One region of the Cronobacter turicensis genome, then DNA from elsewhere that is predicted to be linked to it. Evidence: predicted binding sites of a transcription regulator. Region 1 holds the regulator's gene; the other holds the start of a gene.
What was found. Region 1 encodes Fur, which represses iron uptake genes when iron is present. Its sites were predicted from a motif close to ATAATAATGAGAACNACTATCAA; they were not measured.
Positions count from the first base shown of each region.

Region 2: a site for Fur is predicted at 1,091-1,113, ahead of feoA (ferrous iron transporter A). Genes of this name have one in related genera too.

Region 1 is NZ_CP165997.1:2,993,544-2,997,472, forward strand. It holds gene ybfF (esterase) at 1-28, shown strand, start outside; gene ybfE (LexA regulated protein) at 157-438, shown strand; gene fldA (flavodoxin FldA) at 600-1,130, shown strand; gene fur (ferric iron uptake transcriptional regulator) at 1,420-1,872, shown strand; gene AB8W27_RS14280 (helix-turn-helix domain-containing protein) at 2,194-2,805, shown strand; gene AB8W27_RS14285 (beta-N-acetylhexosaminidase) at 2,865-3,929, opposite strand, start outside.
Region 2 is NZ_CP165997.1:300,120-304,048, reverse strand. It holds gene AB8W27_RS01400 (Tex family protein) at 1-613, shown strand, start outside; gene feoA (ferrous iron transporter A) at 1,214-1,438, shown strand; gene feoB (Fe(2+) transporter permease subunit FeoB) at 1,465-3,780, shown strand; gene feoC ([Fe-S]-dependent transcriptional repressor FeoC) at 3,780-3,929, shown strand, end outside.

The DNA.
Region 1 (3,929 bases):
AATCCGTCGTTTTCTGGAAACTGATTAAAAACAGACCGACCGGCGCCGTCCTGCGCCGGATGCGTTGGCGCGCTTCGCTGCCTCATGTATGATGGCGCGCTGAAATACCGCCGGGCTCCGCCACGGCAGCCTGTTTCCCCTGTCTATACTCATACCATGGCAAAAGAACAAACGGACCGCACAACGCTCGATCTCTTCGCGGATGAACGCCGTCCGGGCAGACCGAAAACCAACCCGCTGTCGCGCGACGAACAGCTGCGCATCAATAAGCGCAACCAGCTTAAGCGTGACAAAGTTCGCGGGCTTAAGCGCGTCGAGCTGAAGCTGAACGCCGACGCGGTAGACGCGCTGAACCATCTCGCGCAGGCGCGCAATATCAGCCGTAGCGAGCTGATAGAAGCGATGCTGCTCGCTCAGCTGAAAGCCTTGCAGGAGTAAGGTCTGGTCTGATTTTTACCCAAAAGGACGGGGCAATGTAGCAGAGAGTGCACCCGGCGCCTGATACCGTTTCCGCACCCTCTTTTGTTCTGCTATGATTGCCCTATCTGTGGGCGTTATGCCAGCACCATCACATTTAGATTCAAGAGGTTATTCTTCTTATGGCAATCGTAGGCATCTTTTTCGGCAGCGACACCGGCAATACCGAAAATATCGCAAAAATTATCCAGAAACAGCTCGGGAAAGACGTTGCTGAAGTGCATGACATTGCTAAAAGCAGCAAAGAAGATCTGGAAGCATTCGATATTCTTCTGCTTGGCATTCCGACCTGGTATTACGGCGAAGCGCAGTGCGACTGGGACGATTTTTTCCCGACGCTGGAAGAAATAGATTTCAACGGCAAGCTTGTCGCGCTCTTCGGCTGCGGCGACCAGGAAGATTACGCTGAATACTTCTGCGACGCGCTGGGCACCATTCGCGACATTATCGAGCCGCGCGGCGCGACCATCGTTGGTCACTGGCCGACCGAAGGCTATCACTTTGAAGCCTCCAAAGGTCTGGCGGACGACGATCACTTCGTCGGTCTGGCGATTGACGAAGACCGCCAGCCTGAGCTGACCGCAGAACGCGTTGAAAAATGGGTCAAACAGGTTTCTGAAGAACTGCATCTGCAGGAAATCATCAACGCCTGAGATACATGGCGCGGGCGGATGTCCGCGCCGTTTGATAGATAAAAGCAATGAAAATAATTGCTACAAATTTTTAACTTTCCCTCGCTAAGCTGTACAATGGCTTCCTTAATTATCAGGCCCTCCACGTGAAAAACGCTGGCTGGTCCACGATTTTTAAGCTCTTTTTTGCCGGACGCTTGCGGTTTTCATTTAGGCATGTCAGTTCTATAATGAGACGCATTCATCTTCGGCGTATCCGATGTATCGCTTCCTTCCGGAGCGAGTCGTTAAGCAACAGGACAGATTCCGCATGACTGACAACAATACCGCATTAAAGAAGGCCGGCCTGAAAGTCACGCTTCCTCGATTAAAAATCCTCGAAGTGCTGCAGGAACCGGTCAATCATCATGTCAGTGCGGAAGACCTCTATAAGCGTCTGATTGACATGGGTGAAGAGATTGGCCTTGCCACGGTCTATCGCGTACTTAACCAGTTCGACGATGCCGGCATCGTCACCCGTCACAATTTCGAAGGCGGAAAATCCGTTTTCGAGCTGACGCAACAGCATCATCACGATCATCTGATTTGCCTCGATTGCGGCAAAGTGATCGAGTTCAGCGATGACTCCATTGAAGCTCGTCAGCGTGAAATCGCAACGCGTCATGGCATCCGCCTGACCAACCACAGCCTCTATCTGTACGGGCACTGTGCGGATGGCGACTGCCGCGAAAATGAACACGCGCACGAGGCTGGCGGCAAATAACGTTCGCCACGCTGCATAACCCAGGCCGACATCTGTCGGCTTTTTTATTCTCTGAAAACCTTCCCCTGAAAATACAAATGTATTTTTTTAGATAAAAATAAAATTTATGGTGTTTTAATACAGCGCACAATGCTTAATTAAGCTACTTATATTTTATTAAATGGAAATTCAGAAAATATAAATATCTTTACCGGTCAATCGTTTAGACGTAAGATTACCCCTGTTCTTCCTTTTATCTCCCCTGCCCCTTATTGCAGCAATAAAAAAGCATCCATTAAGATACAGCAACGATTTAATTCTATTTTATATAAGGTAACCAATATGGTCTTACCCCCTAAACCGCTTGCTGAGATTTACCGTATCGCGGATATTTTCAATAGCTACGGTAACTGGTCTCGCGCAGAAAAAAATACGCTCATTCCCCTGCGGGACGGGGAGATCTGCATCATTCGCGGTGGTCAGTTCTCTCTGATGCGCCAGAGCGACCGGCTGCTGCTGGAAAAAAGCAGCGCGCCTTCCGTTCTTGGTCTCGCCAGGAATTTAGGTAAATCCCAATTCGCAAAATTACAGGCTGATTCTGAATGTCATTATCAGTTAATTCCTTTTGATTATTTCATGCAGGAAATTGAAAAAAATCACTGCCAGTTACATCTGCTTATTTTGTCCTCATGGATTATTAATATACTTTGCTATCGCGAAGAAATCATGATCGGTAGAAACAGCTTCAGTATGATTAAAGCGAATATCGATTGCCTGGCGGCGATGGATGAGTTCATGCGTAACCGCATTAACGTGGCGGATTATATTGTTAAAAAAACTAATCTTTCCCGCAGTATGGTGATGAAAACCCTTTCTCAATTACGCAGCGCGAAAAATATTGAAATCAGTAAAGGCAAGCTGGTCGCGGTTCATCATCTGCCGGACACGCTGTAACACGCACGGCGCCCCACACAACAAAGCCAGCCCGGAGGCTGGCTTTTTATTACGCCGGGTTACAGCTGTACATTCTCCACACGGCTGTAACGTTTGCCGTCGCTGCTGACGCTTCGCACCTGCACCGCGCCTGCGACGCGTGGCGGCTTCGCGGCGTCATAACGCTGCCAGCGCGCGCCGCCGTCGGTGGAATACTCCATTGCGACGCCAGGCAGGCTGATGTTCATCCGCAACACGCCCTCTTTAACGCGCGCGCCGGGCACCGGTAAACGGAACTGCACGCCCGCTTTTTCAAGCTTCGGCAGTTCGCGGCTGCCGGTCAGGTTCGCAAAGCGCGTCCAGTCGTCGTGCAGCGCTTTCACATCCACCAGATGCGTTTCGCCGCCTTTATATTCGCGACCCGCCTGATAATCCTGCTCCCAGGCGGCGCGATGCCAGGCGCGCTCCGCGACGGCCAGCAGACGCGGGTACATCATGTACTCCATCTGCTTATCGGTGCGCACGACTTCGCTCCAGAGCTGCGCCGAGAGGCCATACGCGCCCGGCCACGGCTTGTCGGATTTGGCGCTGAATGCATTGCCATCGCGATCAACGGAAGTCTCTGCGTTTTGCGGCAGGTTATCTGGCGCGAAGCTGAAAATCTTGCGCTCGTCGCTAAAGCGCGTGCCCCAGTAATAGCCGCTCTCCGCCGGATTCACTTCGTTCGGGAAATCGAGATAGACGTAGTCCGGGTTAGAGACCACGACACGAAAACCTTTATTCGCCCAGTCGTTCACCGTATCAAAGCCGCCCCAGTAGAGCGTATCCCAGAAGTTGACGTTGACGTGCGAGGTAGCAAACGCGCTGACGTCTTTCGCATCTTTTAGGCCATCCTGCCACGCCTGCATGGTGTCGATGCCGTGGGCTTTGACGAGCTTACTGACTTCAATACCAAAGTAACTGGAAAGATGGTCGACATCAGTCACTACGCCGTCCTGCACCATTTTCTGGCATACCGGCGAGCGCGCCCAGGGCTTGTCCTGACGGCTCTGGTCGATAATCCCCTTTCCGGCCTCTGGTTTCGCTTTGTCCGTATAGCCCGCCCCGAGGTAGATATTTTTGGCCTCATCGCCGCCGAAATGCCA
Region 2 (3,929 bases), 1.7 Mb from region 1:
AGCCTACCCGGTGGTGGAGCGCATTCTGGCGGCGACGGAGCAGTCGCTGCGCGATCTGATGGGCAACAGCAGCGCGCTGCGTAACGTGAAGGCGGTGGATTTTACCGATGAGCGTTTCGGCGTGCCGACCGTGACCGACATTATTAAAGAGCTGGAAAAACCGGGTCGCGACCCGCGTCCGGAATTCAAAACCGCCCAGTTCGCCGACGGCGTGGAGACGATGAACGATCTCCAGCCGGGCATGGTGCTGGAAGGCGCGGTGACCAACGTGACCAATTTCGGCGCGTTTGTGGATATCGGCGTGCATCAGGATGGTCTGGTGCATATCTCCTCGCTCTCCGACAAATTCGTCGAGGATCCGCACACCGTGGTGAAAGCGGGCGATATCGTGAAGGTGAAGGTGCTGGAAGTGGATTTACCGCGTAAGCGTATCGCGCTGACCATGCGTCTCGACGAGCAGCCAGGCGAAGGCAACGCGCGGCGCGGCGGCAATAGCCGCGAGCCGCAGAAGCGCCCGGCGCAGAATAACCGTAAACCGGCGCGCGACAGCGGCGCGGGCGGCAACAGCGCGATGAGCGATGCGCTCGCCGCCGCGTTCGGCAAAAAGCGTTAAGCCGCAGCACAACACATAAGGTCGGAAAACCGGCCTTTTTTATTGGTTTTTCGGGTGATATCCATGGCGGGTGCGCTACGTTTACCCGCCCTACGTTTTGACAGACGCGTTGATTCTGTGGGGTAGCGCACCCACCGCAGCGTTAACGGCCATTTATGTAGTTGTAGGGTGGGTAAGCGCAGCGCACCCACCTGTCATTCCTTGCCCGTACCGCAAAAATTATTTAAAAATCCACATTCAGAAATAAAATCAAATATGAACGCGGTTACATTTTTCATTTAAACAACAACTCGAACAAATAAATAACACTCATAAAAGGTGTCAAAATAATCTCTGGCCGCTTTTAATTTTAATTAAATGAAAAATAAAGAATAAATAATTTGACCACGTCTATTGAAAACGCGGGTGACCGCGTTTTTTTGCGCCAGAACAAATAAACATCAGAAAGTATCGTTACGCTGCATTATTGCATTGAAGATAAAAACCATTCTCATTACCATCTTAATCAGATAAACAACCCTTCCCGCGCAATAGTCGGCTCCTGGCCGTTGTATCGCTACGGCTCACCGCCGCTGAGCGCATTCGGAATAAGCAGGTCCTATGCAATTCACACCTAACAGCAGCTGGAAAATCACGGGTTTCGCCCGGGAAATCAGCCCGGCCTACCGCCAGAAGTTACTGTCGCTCGGCATGCTGCCGGGTTCATCGTTTGAGGTAAAACGCGTAGCTCCCCTGGGGGACCCGATTCATATCGAAACCCGACGCGTAAGCCTGGTGCTGCGAAAAAAAGATCTGGCGCTTTTGCAGGTTGAAGCGACCCGCTGACCTCTTTCTGTGTTGAGTTAACGCAAATGAAAAAATTAACCATCGGCTTAATCGGCAATCCGAACTCCGGCAAAACGACGCTATTTAATCAGCTTACCGGCGCGCGGCAGCGCGTGGGCAACTGGGCGGGCGTGACGGTAGAGCGTAAAGAGGGCAGCTTCGCGACGACCGATCACCAGGTGACGCTGGTCGATCTGCCTGGCACCTACTCTCTGACTACGATTTCTTCGCAAACCTCGCTCGATGAACAAATCGCCTGCCACTACATCCTCAGCGGCGATGCGGACATGCTGATAAACGTGGTGGACGCCTCCAACCTTGAGCGCAACCTCTACCTGACGCTGCAACTGCTGGAGCTCGGCATTCCATGCGTGGTCGCGCTGAACATGCTGGATATCGCCGACAAACAAAACATCCGCATTGATATCGACGCGCTGGCGAACCGCCTCGGCTGCCCGGTCGTACCGCTGGTTTCTACGCGCGCCCGCGGCATCGACAGCCTGAAGCTCGCCATTGACCGCCACAAGCGTAATCAGACTATTGAGCGCGTCCATTACCCGGCGCCGCTTTCTGAAGCGGCTGAGACCCTGGCGGCGGCGATGCCCGGCGATCTCTCCGCCCAGCAACGCCGCTGGCTCGGGCTGCAAATGCTCGAAGGCGATATCTATAGCCACAGTGTGGCGGGCGATGCCGCCGCACGGCTCCCGCACATTCAGGCGCAGCTTGAGAGCCAGCTTGATGACCCGGCGCTGCATATCGTTGACGCCCGCTACCAGAGTATTTCCACCCTTTGCGACGCCGTCAGCAACAGCCTCACCGCCGAGCCGCACCGCCTCACAGCCGCGCTGGATAACATTATTCTCAACCGTTTTCTGGGTTTGCCGGTCTTTCTCGGCGTGATGTACCTGATGTTTCTGCTCGCCATTAACATCGGCGGCGCGTTGCAGCCGATTTTCGACGCGGGCTCCGTGGCGATTTTCATTCACGGGCTGCAATGGGTCGGTTACACGCTGCATTTCCCTACCTGGCTGACGCTGTTCCTCGCCCAGGGGATTGGCGGCGGCATCAACACCGTGCTGCCGCTCGTGCCGCAAATCGGCATGATGTACCTGTTTCTGTCGTTTCTTGAAGATTCCGGTTATATGGCCCGCGCGGCGTTTGTGATGGATCGCCTGATGCAGGCGCTGGGTCTGCCGGGTAAATCGTTCGTTCCGCTGATTGTGGGCTTTGGCTGCAACGTGCCGTCGGTGATGGGCGCCCGCACGCTGGATGCGCCGCGCGAACGGTTGATGACTATCATGATGGCGCCATTTATGTCCTGCGGCGCGCGACTGGCGATTTTCGCGGTATTCGCCGCCGCCTTTTTTGGTCAGCAGGGCGCGCTGGTGGTCTTTTCGCTCTATCTGCTTGGCATCGTCATGGCGATCCTGACCGGCCTGATGCTGAAGTTTACGATCATGCGCGGCGAAGCCACGCCGTTTGTGATGGAGTTGCCGGTATATCACGTGCCGCACCTGAAAAGCCTGCTGCTGCAAACGTGGCAGCGCCTGAAAGGCTTTGTGCTGCGCGCCGGGAAAGTCATCGTCATTGTCAGTGTGTTCATTGGCGCGCTGAATAGCTTTTCGTTCAGCGGCAAGACCGTGGACAACATTAACGATTCCGCGCTGGCCTCCGTCAGCCGCGTACTGACGCCGCTGTTAAAACCGATCGGCGTGCAGGAAGACAACTGGCAGGCCACCGTCGGGTTATTCACCGGCGCGATGGCGAAAGAAGTCGTGGTCGGCACGCTGAACACGCTTTATACCGCCGAAAACATCCATGAAGCCCCGTTCGATGCCGCGAGCTTTAGCCTGAAGGCCGAGCTGACCGGCGCGCTGGCGGAAACCTGGCAGAGCCTGAAAGACACCTTCAGCCTGAGCGTGCTGGCAAACCCTATCGAAGCCAGCAAAGGCGACGGTGAGATGGCGACCGGGGCGATGGGCGTGATGAGCGCTAAATTTGGCAGCGAAGCCGCCGCTTACAGCTATCTGGTGTTCGTGCTGCTCTATATTCCCTGCATCTCGGTGATGGGCGCCATCGCCCGCGAATCAAGCCGCGGCTGGATGGGCTTTTCGATTCTCTGGGGACTGAATATCGCGTATTCACTGGCGACGCTGTTCTACCAGGGCGCGACATTCCAGGCGCATCCGCTCTATAGCCTTACGGCGATGCTGGCGGTCGTTCTGTTTAATATCGCGCTGCTCACGACATTACGCCGGGCGCGCAGCCGCGTGAATGTGAGCCTGCTGGCGCCGCGTCGCGAGGCCCGCTGCTGCGAAACGACCGCCGGGGAGTGTCACTGATGGCCACGCTGATTGAGGTGCGGGATCTGCTGGCGCTCTCGGGAAGAATGGACGCGCAGCGTATTAGCGAACAGCTCGCGACGCCGCTGCCGCTGGTCAATGCCATGCTCAGTCGCCTGGAGACGATGGGGAAAGCGGAACGTCAGGAG